Regions from separate parts of the Ruegeria sp. BF6 genome, predicted to be linked through region 1. Evidence: riboswitches for the same ligand, from Rfam matches in the RefSeq annotation. Region 1 holds a riboswitch; the other holds the start of a gene.
The links. Region 1 has a riboswitch for cobalamin ahead of ACR0IM_RS11715 (DUF1636 family protein). Riboswitches for the same ligand answer to the same signal wherever they lie in the genome.

Region 1 (5,950 bases):
GATCGGCGGTCTGTGCTTCGATCGCGGCCAGTTCTTCTTTCCAGCCGCCGACCAGTGCTTCCGCCTTGTCGTCGACATGCATGACCTTGCCCAGACGCAGCACATCGTCGAACAACAGATTCATGCTGGCTTCGGGGCGATCCTTGTCCAGATGCACGCAGCTTTCGGTCAGGATCATGGTCTTGATGCCAAAAGGCTCCAGAGTGTCGGGTGTCACGTCGCCGCCAGGTTTCATGCCGTAATACCAACCGGCGAAGAACAGGTCGGGTTCAGCCGCAACCAGATTTTCAACGGTCGGGTATTTCGGCGCAAGTTCGGGGATGTTACCGCGCAGGGTGTCGAATTCGGGGCTGGTCTTGTACCAGCCGGTGATGCCGGTCAGGCCCACGATCTTGTCCTGCAGGCCAAGGGCAAAGGCCATGTCGGTCATGTTCATGTCATGAACGACCAGCCTTTCGGGTTGAGATTCGAAAACCAGCGGTTCACCGCAATTGTCAATCGTTACCTCATGCGCGGAGGCGCTGCCTGCCATGGCGGTGATCAGGGCCGCAGACCAGATATGTTTCATTGGGGAGAGTTTCCTTAAGTTAATTTGAAACTGGGGTTCTTCGGATATCCAGTGCCGGGATCACTCGGCCTTCATGCTGGAAACACAGATAATCGACGCCAAACGTGTCGCGCACATGCGCGGGCGTCAGCACTTCGGCCACGGGGCCGAAACTGGTCAGACGCGTGGATTTCATCAGCGCCACGTGGGTGGCAAACTCGGGGATCATGACCAGATCGTGCACGATCATGACCACCGTGATGCCCAGTTCGGCCACCAGCGACAGCATTCTCCCCTTGGCGTCCGGGTCCAAATGGTTGGTGGGTTCATCCAGAAACAACAGAGACGGGTTTTGCGCCAGGGCGCGGGCGATATGCGCGCGCTGGCGTTCACCGCCGGACAGCAGGGCCATCCGCTTGTCCGCCAGTGGGCCCAGCCCGGTCAGGTCCAGTATCCGATCAAGCTCGACCGCGTGGTCTTCGGCGGATCGGTCTGAGCGGATCGGAATCTGACCCAGCGCTACATAGTCTCGCAGCAGCAGCCGACCGTCCGGGAACTCCTGCTGGCTGACAACGGCGATCATGCGTGCACGGTCTTTGGACGACATCTGTTTCAGGCTGCGCCCATCGACAAGGACGTCCCCCAGAACCATCTCAGCTGCACCGCATAAAAGGTTCAGAAGCGTTGTTTTCCCGGCCCCGTTTGGTCCGGCTATGGCCAAAACCGCACCCCTGTCCAGTTCGAAGGATGCTCCCTGTAGTAGGACGTCGCCGTTGAGTGCGTAGTATTCTAGGCCACGCGCGATCAGAAACGCTGAGTTTGTCACGGGTGCACCTCCACGTTCAGACGGGGCATACGAGCCAAGGTTTTGTTGAACAATGCACGCGGACGGTCAGAAGCATTGGTCCAGCCGTCCCCACTGTCTTGGAATTGCCGCGCAAACTGGGCCAGAGCATCAATGTCCTGCGAGGATTTGACGTCACCAAACAGGTATTGCGCTTTGCCAACAGCCTGAAAGCCTACGGTTGTCGGTCGGTCACAACCAGCCATGCAGGAAACCATGCGTATGGAAAACCCGGAAGGTAGCCGGTGCGTCAGCGCCTTTCCGATCGCATGCGCGGCGTCCGTGCCGTTGCAGGTCTCGCAAATCAGCAGGAAGTGTTGGGGATCGTTTGCCATTGCCCACTCCGCTTATTGCCGAAGCGAGGTGGCGGCAATGTAATAGCGTAACGCGTTCGTCACTTTGCCTCCTTCCGGGACGCCCCGCCCCGGGTTGGTTGAAAACATGATGGCAGGTCTCCTGACTTGCGGGTCTTGGCTTGGCCATCCTTCCCGGCCTGTGGGCCAGTGGATTTATGGCGTCGCTCACCGCTTACAGTTGCGGGGGCAGTCACGGAGTTGGCGCCGGTTAGCGGACCTCACCGTATTCCCTTTTCATCCCCAATTGGGGGAACCATCATCAGATTGACTGCCCGAGATCGCCCAGTGCGTCAATATGAAAGTTTCATCCTGTTCGTTCGTTACCGGCCAGCTCTGAGGCATAAGGGTGGCCAGTTAAGGACGTTGTTCGCAAAAACTGGCTGGAATGATCTCGGCAGGAAGATAGACTCAGATCATGCGATATTGGTTTCACCTTGCAACGATTCTGGCATTGAGCCTGTGCGGTTCTTCTGCGCTGGCGGCACCGGGGGCTGAACTGGAATGGTCCGAATTGCCTGACCCGTCCGTTCAGGTCTTCGAAGACCCCTACCGCGATCTCAGCCCGGAGCAGTTCGACGATCTGATTTTCGTCGTGCGCCTGCGCGGCAGGCTGCGTCAGGAAGTGGGCAGCCCCGATGAGCGGCGGAAGTGGCAGGAGCTTCTGGTCGAAACCGAGGAAGCCCTGGCTGCGGACGGCATCGATATCGACTGGCTGCTGGACCAGCGACTTGTCGTCGCCCAGCGCCGGGATCGTGCCGGTGCGGCCGGAAACCCTGAATTCGACGGTCAAACGGTGACGCTGGCGGGGTTTGCCATTCCGGCGCCGCCCGATGCGGATGGGCACCCCATCGCTTATCTGGTGCCTCAGCCCGGGATGTGCAGCCACTTGCCGCCGCCGCCGCCCAATCAGATGATCCGGGTACGGCTGAACGGCGACTGGGAGCCCGGTTACGTCCACGAGCTGGTTCGTTTGACCGGAAAGCTGACCATCGATCCGTCAGAACAAAACACAATGGTGGTGGATGGGCTGATGCCCATGCGCGCGACGTTCCAGCTGGAGGCCGACAGTGTCGAAACCCTGGAAACACAGGGCGGCGGACTGAAGTGGACGCAGAGCTCGGCCGAACGCTTCCGTGCTGCAGGCAACAGCAAAACCGGCGCGGAGAAGGCGTCTGAGTGACGGGATCACCGGATCGCCCCCCAGGCTGCCTTGCCGATTTCCTCCTGAACAGAACCGATCGTCTTTGGGATTTGAAAAACCTTAATCTCAGGGTGCGCTGAGATTTCTTTTTAGGTGTACAAGTGACGACGATTTGAGCCTCTTCAGAGGTGCTGGATGTATTGATGACACCCATTAACCTTGCAGAGGTTGACCTCGCGGGCGGCGAACAGCGCATGCCGCTGGTGCGCTATTCCCGGCTGTACAGGGCGATTGGCCCATCTATGCGCAGATATTCGAACGCCGAAACATCGCGATCTTCACCGAACACCGGGTCAAGTCGAACGCGATGGAGTGGCTGGTGGCCTGTGCGATAGCCTATCAGCCCGACCCGGAGCCTTCGCAATATCATGCACTTGCGATGGAAGTCATGAAACGGCAGGGTTGAACGGGCTGTAAATCGCCCTTTATCACAAAGGTGTCGGCAACCCTTTCGAGCCCCAGTGGTCTTGGATATGACGGGTGGAACGCCGCCAAAGTCCTGCCTGCGTAGAACGATCAGGAGCGCATCTATGAAGTATCGCCGTCCGGCCCTTGCCGCCATTCTCTGTGCGCTGCCTGTTGCGGCACTGGCCGAAACCACGCAAGTCGAGCCGGGCCTGATGGTCGAGCTGAATGCGGTGGAAGAGGTCGAAAGCGCCTGCCGCCTGACCTTTCTGGTCGAAAACCAAACCACAACGTCGATAGACAGTGCCAGTTATCAGGTGGTTATATTCGATGCCGCGGGTGTTTTCGAACGGATCACTCTTTTCGGGTTTCGGGACCTGCCGGCAGAACGCCCGCGGGTGCGTCAGTTTGATATCCGAGGCATCACCTGCGAAAACCTCGGGCGTGTTCTGATCAATGGCGTAAGCAGCTGCACCGTCGGAGGTGCTGACAGCGATATCTGCGACCAGACACCAACCTTGCACAGCCGAACAGAAGTGGAGCTTTTGGGATGAGTTTTCTTGACGCCCTGCGCGAAATCCTGGCCCTTGGCGGGCCGGTTGTCGCCATCCTGATCGCCATGTCCGTGGTGACGCTTGCGGTGACGCTTTACAAGCTCTGGCAATTTGCCGCTTCGGGTGTAGGACGGCACCGTGTGTTGTCGCAGGCGCTGGCAGCGTGGGATGCCGGTGATCACCAGACCGCCCGCGCGCGTCTGGCCAAAAGCCACAGCTATCTTGCGCCGCTGGTCGGGGTTGCGATGGACGCGCCGGATGCGCCCGGCCTGGATCAACGGCTGGATGCCGAGGCCGGGCTGGCGCTGGCCGGGCTGGAACGCGGTTTCCGCTTGCTGGATACGGTGGCGCAACTGGCGCCTTTGCTGGGTCTGTTCGGTACTGTTCTGGGCATGATCGAAGCGTTTCGCAGCCTGCAATCCGCTGGGTCTTCGGTTGACCCGTCGCTGTTGGCGGGCGGCATCTGGGTGGCACTGGTGACAACGGCTGTGGGTCTGGCGGTGGCGATGCCGACCTCGATGGTGCTGTCTTGGTTCGAAAGTCGCACCGCGCGCGAACGGGTGTTCGCCGACAAAGCCCTGCGCACGGTTCTCGTACCGGGGCGGGCGATTCCGCTGGCCGAAGATGCGCAACCCATGGCGGCCACGCCCGGACATGCGTAACCCCGCACCCTTTGTCAGACGACCCATGGCGATGACACCGCTCATCGACGTGATCTTTCTGCTGTTGCTGTTCTTCATGCTGACTTCGACCTTTTCGAAATACGGTGAGATCGAGCTCAGCAACGCCACGACGGGGGGCGCATCGACGGACGCACCACAAGACCGCGCCTTTGTCCAACTGGGCGCAGATCGGCTGGTTCTAAACGGCATACCTGTCACGCTGGAGGAATTGACGGCGCAGGTAACCACCGGGCAGGTGCTTGTCAGCCTCGATCCTGACACCACGGCGCAACGGCTGGTGGATCTTCTAGTTCTGTTGCGCGGGCGCGAGGGCCTGAGCGTGCTGATGCTGGAATGATCCGCTATAGCCGCCCCCGCCGCAAACGCGACTCGACCATTGCGCTGATCAATGTCGTGTTTTTGATGCTGATCTTCTTTCTGATCGCGGGCACGGTGGCCACACCGCTGGACCCCGATCTGAATTTGGTCGACACCTCTGAATTGGACGGGCGCGAGCCGCCGGACGCGTTGGTGCTGCACCAGGACGGCACGCTCAGCTTTCGCGGAGCGCCGATAGAGCCGACAACATATATGGCCGGGCGCGACCCCGGGCCGGTGCGGATCGTGCCGGATCGCGAAGCCTCTGGCGCGCGGCTGATCGAAGTGACCGGAGAGCTGCGCCGTTTGGGTGCGGCATCCGTCTTTGTCGTGACCGAGAAGGCGCTGGAATGATCCGGGGGTCGGTCGTCATCGCGGCCCTTGCCGCGCTGCTCTCTCTGTTTTTGCACCTGATGGGGCTGAGCCTGACCGCACCCAGATTGACGCAACAGTCGGCTGACGATGGTCGAAGGGATTCAGTCGAGCTGAGCAACAGTTTCGAAGACCTTGTGGACACCATCGCCGAACCGGTTGAACCCGAACCGCCCGAGGCCCCCGAGCCCGCTGTGGAGGACCCCCCGGAACCCGCGCCCGAACCTGCTGAGATTCCGACCACCGAGGTGCATGTGGCCTCGGACGACCCGCAGAAAACTTTTTCCCCCGACACTGGCACGTCCGAAATCCTGCAGCCTGTCGCGCCCGAGCCGGTCGAGGCCGAGGCTCCCGAAACTCAGGACACCGCGGATGGCGACAAATCTGCCAGCGATGATGTGGAGGAGACCCCACCGGTCGAGGAAGCGGAGGTTGCCGAAGCGCCCGAAGGCCGCCCCGAGGCCACGGAACCGGCAGAGGAAACCCCGGCGGCACCTGAACCCACCGAGGCCGAGCAGATCGCGGCCCTGCCGGAGCCAGCAGAAAACCCCGTGCCCTCGGTTGCGCCGGTCGTGCCTTCTGAAAGTGAAACGCTTGAGGCCGATATCCCCGCCACACCGGCCGAGCCAGT
Region 2 (5,950 bases), on a different contig from region 1:
AGTATCTGTCAGTCAAGAGTATCCGCAAGCCAGTTTTGCAACAGGAAATGCGCAATGGCGCCCTTGCGGGCTGGCAGCAGCTTCGGATGCTCTCCTGCAAAGGCCTGCATCATCTCGGGCTTGCTTACCCACATCGCATCTTCGATTTCCACCGGATCAATGGTGATCTCGCGCGACAGCGCCTCACCCGCGCAGCCAAACATCAATGAGGCCGGAAACGGCCAGGGCTGGCTGGACAGATAACTGACCGCACCGACGGGCACGCCTACCTCTTCCATCACTTCGCGCCGGACCGCCGCCTCCAGTGTTTCTCCGGGTTCGACGAAGCCCGCCAGCAGTGAGTACATTCCCTCGGGCCAGCCTGGAGATCGCCCAATCAGCACCGAATCTCCGTGCGTGATCAACATGATGACTACCGGGTCGGTGCGCGGGAAATGTTGCCCGCCGCAGGACGGACAACTGCGCTGCCACCCGGCTTGTGATATTTCGCTGGCGGCACCGCAGCGTGCACAGAACCGGTGGGTTTCATGCCATCCGATCACCGCCTTGGCAGCTGCGGCCAGTTCCGCGTCCCGGGCGGACAGGCGCGTCATGATCCGGCGCAGTTCGGCAAAGACATGGCCTCGGGGCAAGTCGGGATGTTGCTGCTCTGTCCGATCAACAAATGCTCCCAACTGCGACATGTCCAGCCCCTCGGGGGACCAGTTCGAGATATCGAGCGCAAAAACCGGATCTCCGTCCGAGAGACCCAGAAACACGGGTTCCTCCACTCTGCCGCCCGGTCCGTTCTGCACCAATCCGTGCGTCATGGGGATCAGACCCAGCCGATCCAGCGCCTTGCCCCGAACCAGTGGCTTTCCTCGCCACAGCAGCATGCAGGACGCCTGCGGATGGGCGCGCATCCGCGCAAGCTGGTCCGCGTCCCCCCGGATATGCGCCGCACGATCCAGGCCCGAGCTGCCAAACGTCACAAGTTCCGCATGTTTCATAAGTGTTCCTTTGGGTCGTCGGCACAGGGCTGCCACGGCTGCAGCCGCGTTGCAATGGCAATTCCAAACAGCCGGAAACCTGCGGTCGTCAAATGATCGCAGTCACACCTTAAATGTTGCGCCTAATATACTTTTTGGGGAAAATGCTTTACATATAACTGCCAAAAGTAGAAATTTGTCACACCCCATTCATCTGCCGCGCCCTGTCTTGAAGATACGGATATTGGCAACCTCCGATCTGCATATGAATCTGAGCGGCTTCGACTACTACTCTGACGCCCCGGAACCCACGATTGGGTTTACGCGCACCGCCAGTCTGATCCGGGCTGCGCGGAACGAGGCGGTGGCGGCTGGCGCGCTGGTTCTGCTGTTCGACAACGGAGATTCGCTGCAAGGCACACCAATCGGGGAATGGGCTGCGGAACCGGCCAATGCGCCGCATATTCTGATGCAGGCCTTTGGTGATCTGGACTATGACGCCATCGGGCTGGGCAACCATGATTTCGGCTTTGGACTAGAGGTTCTGGATCGAGTTCTGGCCGACGCTCCCTGCGCGGTGGTGTGCAGCAATGTGCAAAGAAGGAATGCCGATCCTCTCTGGCACAGCCATGCAATCCTGACGCGTACAGTCCCGTACCAGGACCAGCAGGTTACGCTGAAAATCGGAGTGCTTTCAGTGCTTCCCCCTCAGACCGCCAAATGGGAGGCGCACCGGTTGCAGGACCGGGTCACCGTTGGCGATATCCTGACCTGCGCCCGCAACAAGGTGCGGGACTTGCACGCAGAGGGCTGTGATCTGATCCTTGCGCTGGCGCATACGGGGTTGGGATCGCCCTTTGCGGAACCCGATTTGGAAAACGCGATCATCCCGATGGCTGCCATCGACGGCATCGACGTCCTGATCGCCGGGCATTCCCACCTGACTCTGCCCGGTCCCGTGCATGAGGGGCTGAACAATGTCGATGCAGCCCGGGGGCGGGTACACGGGAAACCGGTGGTCATGCCGGGCCCGGCCGGATCGAATCTGGGGGTGATTGACCTGAACCTCCGCAAGGCGGATGACAGTACGTGGACGATAAAAGACCACAGCACCGAATTGCGCTCGGTTTGCCCGACCCGGTCTGGCGGAGAGGCCCATCCGGTTGCGGAAGACCCTGAATTACTGCGGCTTTTCGCCAAAGGCCATTTGGAAACGCGCCGTCAAACGGCTCAACCGGTGGGCCGAACCGATCAGCACCTGCACAGCTATTTCAGCTTTTGCGTTGAGGATAGAGGGCTTGCTTTGGCCGCAGCGGCGCAGGCGGCGGCTCTGCGCCCGTATCTGCAGGGATCGCCCGTTGCGGAGTTGCCCGTTCTGTCCGCGATGGCGCCTTCAAAATTCGGAGGACGCGCCGGGCCGCGGTTTTATACGGATGTGCCACCTGGACAGGTATTCCTGCGTCATATCAACGACCTGTATGTTTTTCCCAACGAATTGCAGGCCGTTGTCGTTAATGGCGCGCAGATCGGCGATTGGCTGGAAATGTCGGCAAGCGTGTTCAACCAGATCAAACCGGGGTTCGAAACCGACCTGGTCGACCCCAGCCGGGCCGGGCATAATTTCGATGTTCTGCAAGGGTTGAGCTATCAGATCGACCTCTCGCAACCTCCACGCTTTGACGCCTCAGGTCATCTGAGCGCCTCTGCACATCGCCGTGTTCACGACATCCGATTAGAGGGCCGTCCCGTAACACCCGACAAGCGCTTTGTCGTTGCGGTGAGCAATTACCGAGCCAGCGGGGGCGGCTATTTCCCTTTTGTCGACCAGGCCGAGCCGATCCCGCTGCCTGCACAACCCGTTCAGCACATATTGCGAGACTACGTCTCGGGTGCCCTGCCACGGGACCCGCTGGAAAAAGCGCCCCGCGCCTTTCAGTTTGCTCCATTTCCCGGCGCGACAACCTTGCTCAGAACCGGTCCGAAGGCCCGCGATCACATTGCTGAACTAGAGGAATACACCCCACATCTGATCGGTGCAGACGATGACGGCTTTCTGCTGATCCGTTTGACACTCTGACGGGTTGTCATTTCCGCGTCTGTTGCCTATATCGTGCGTTGAGAGGTTGGCGCGGGCGAGCGCCTCGCCAACCTGGTCAGGTCCGGAAGGAAGCAGCCACAACGAGCCCCGCTTGGGTCGATGTCCAACCTCTCACTTCCTCCCTGTAGCAAACGTAAAGCGCCAGAATCGGCGAAGTCATGCAATCAGCCGTGGCCAAAGGACTGCGTTGCGGCGGGCAAAAGCGCCGATGTGCCCAACTTCCGACAAGCCAAATTCACCGGGTGACAACAGGTGACGTCGCGCATCTGGGCCGTACAGATCGGCCAATCGCCACACCGCATTGGGTGGCACCACATCATCATCCTCGAAGGTAAACAGGTCCACGGGCGTCCCTGACTGCGCCCAGCGCGCATCAGGCAAGGAGGTCCCGATCTCGGGCAGGTAGTTGCGCGGTGCGGTGCACCACCGCCGCCACTGCCAATATACCGATGCCGGCAGGTCCGCCCCGAACCCCAGCGCCTTGCCAGGAAGGTACCCCAGGGCTTTCACCGCCAAGGGAGCGTGACCATACCAGAACAGCAAAGCCAGCGCCCGATACGGCCAGGGGTGATCCGATACCGTTACAGGGCCAGAACAGACGCAGATCATGCGGTCGATCTGATCGACGTCGGGCTGAATCGGCCCCAGCATCCCGCCGACTGAGTGTCCGATGCTCCACTGCTGCGCATCGGGGAACCTGCGCCGCATTTCAGCCCGGGCCGCGGGCATGTCGACCAAGGCCCAGTCGGCCATCTTGACCCGTGATGCTTTCAGCGACCCGTTCAGAGAATGGCCGAAATCGCTGTAGTCGTAAGTCAGACAGGCCATCCCCCTCTCGGCAGCCAGCCAGCGGGCAAAATGCTGGTAATAATCTCTCGGTACGCCGGTAGCACCGTGAATGACTACGGCCACCCGGGGCGCGGACGCTGGCAGATAAAGGCGCGCCGACAAGGAACCCGTGCCGGACGGAAACTGAAAGTCCTCGGTCGAATCGGTTTGTGCAGTGTCCAGCATGGTTCGGTCTCCGGATTTTGAACCGATTGGTTCACTTTCTCCAGTCCGCAGTGTTTCTCGCCACAAGTCAACAGTGACCGTACATGACCACACGTCCGCTTGGCCGTGCAAATTGCCCGCTTGACTCGGCTCGCCCGTACCCGCTAGCGATGGCGTGATGGTTCTCGACCCCGATCGCGGGGCGAGATGAAAAGGGAACACGGTGCGGTTCTGCCCCGGTTATACCGGAACGAACCAAGGCCGCGACTGCCCCCGCAACTGTAAGCGGTGAGCAATGCCGAAATACCACTGGCCGAAAGGCTGGGAAGGTCGGCAACGCGATGACCCGCAAGTCAGGAGACCTGCCATCGAACCGAAACCGAAACTCGGGCGGGGTGTCCGGGCAGGTTGTCAGCATGCTGTCACACCTGATCTACGCCCCGTCCTACGCGCGGAGGGCGCACAATGATCTGGAAGACAAAGACCCACGAATACTCGGCCACCGTATGCCAGCGAACCGGCAAGACCTGCCCAGCTTTGGCACGGGTCGCGCGTGTCATTACACAGGCGATAGAGACCGCCGCACCTGCAACAACCCCCGATTTTCAGGTCGAAGGCAGCAGTGAACTGACCCATTGCCCCGAAGGTTGCACCGCCCGATTTTGCGCACGGCCTGATCAGATTCGGATCTTTTGCGGCACGGACTCCGACGTTTCCACCGATTCACTTGATAGGTATGCCGACATGATGTTCGCGGATGTGTTCAGCTCTCTGCCCGCCGATGTTATGGCCAGCCCACCCTGCGCGATGCTCGAGGTTTTATTGCTGGCCGCAAGTCCGGTTGCGCAACCGGAGCAGCACGCGGCGCTCTAAGCTAGCTGCCCTTTCGGGCGCTGGCCGCCTGCGCCGCCCATTGCAACTGGCCGTCGGTTTCAACGGCGCAGGCCCGTACGGCGCGCAGACGTTTCAGCGCTGCCTCGGGCTGTTCGCCCTGTTCGACCATAAGGCGCAAAGCGACCATGCCAGACCGGCCACAGCCACCCCGGCAATGCACCAACACCCGCCCTCCTCGGGACAGGACTTGTGCCGCCGCTGCGCTGACCTCGGCCCATGCGGCCCGAACCTCTGGCGGTGGCGCGCCAAAATCCGCGACTGGCAGATGCGCCCACCCGATGGCGGCGATGCGAAGATCGTCACCGAATCCGGCGGCACCTTCCTCCAGCATCTCAACCTCGGTGGTCATGGAAACCACCAAATCCGGCTGCCAGTCCCGGATGGTACGAAGATCCTGCAGGTAGTTGCCACCGCGCCCCGGGATTGGTGAAAGGGCAACCGTGCCATTTCCCACCTGCACGGCGTGAATCGCAAAGAGTCTCAAAAGGTGGCCCTCCTGCGAACGTTTCTACGATGCGTAAACTGTCCTGCAAACCGAATTTCGACTACAGCGGCGGTGGACGCGGGCGGCAGGGGTCTCTACGCTGCATTCCTGAACCGAATCCGACAGAGCAGACATGAACGACACGCCAAGCCCCGCCTATCAGGTTCTTGCCCGCAAATACCGCCCCGAAACCTTTACCGATCTCGTCGGTCAGGATGCGATGGTTCGCACGCTGAAAAATGCGTTCGAGGCCGACCGGATCGCACAGGCCTTCATCATGACCGGCATTCGCGGCACGGGTAAGACCACCACGGCGCGGATCATCGCCAAGGGCATGAACTGCATCGGCCCCGATGGCCAGGGCAAGCCGACCACGGAACCCTGCGGCCAGTGTGAACATTGCGTGGCCATCATGGAAGGCCGCCATGTGGACGTGATGGAGATGGACGCCGCCAGCCGCACCGGCGTCAACGACATCCGCGAGATCATCGACAGTGTCCGCTACCGCGCCGC

Region 2: it holds a riboswitch for cobalamin, as region 1 does, so the genes downstream of both, ACR0IM_RS21850 (hypothetical protein) here and ACR0IM_RS11715 (DUF1636 family protein) in region 1, are expected to answer to the same signal.

What each region holds. Positions count from the first base shown of each region.
Region 1 covers NZ_JBQFTN010000003.1:265,332-271,281, forward strand. Annotated here, with positions in the region: gene ACR0IM_RS11705 (ABC transporter substrate-binding protein) at 1-568, opposite strand, end outside; gene ACR0IM_RS11710 (ABC transporter ATP-binding protein) at 588-1,373, opposite strand; gene ACR0IM_RS11715 (DUF1636 family protein) at 1,370-1,726, opposite strand; cobalamin riboswitch at 1,821-2,020, opposite strand; gene ACR0IM_RS11720 (DUF3299 domain-containing protein) at 2,163-2,927, shown strand; gene ACR0IM_RS11725 (hypothetical protein) at 3,479-3,907, shown strand; gene ACR0IM_RS11730 (MotA/TolQ/ExbB proton channel family protein) at 3,904-4,569, shown strand; gene ACR0IM_RS11735 (biopolymer transporter ExbD) at 4,601-4,927, shown strand; gene ACR0IM_RS11740 (ExbD/TolR family protein) at 4,924-5,301, shown strand; gene ACR0IM_RS11745 (energy transducer TonB family protein) at 5,298-5,950, shown strand, end outside.
Region 2 covers NZ_JBQFTN010000019.1:9,274-15,223, reverse strand. Annotated here, with positions in the region: gene nudC (NAD(+) diphosphatase) at 9-989, opposite strand; gene ACR0IM_RS21865 (bifunctional 2',3'-cyclic-nucleotide 2'-phosphodiesterase/3'-nucleotidase) at 1,165-3,045, shown strand; RNA gene ffs (signal recognition particle sRNA small type) at 3,085-3,183, shown strand; gene ACR0IM_RS21855 (alpha/beta hydrolase family protein) at 3,223-4,080, opposite strand; cobalamin riboswitch at 4,222-4,443, shown strand; gene ACR0IM_RS21850 (hypothetical protein) at 4,525-4,932, shown strand; gene ACR0IM_RS21845 (protein-tyrosine phosphatase family protein) at 4,934-5,437, opposite strand; gene ACR0IM_RS21840 (DNA polymerase III subunit gamma/tau) at 5,571-5,950, shown strand, end outside.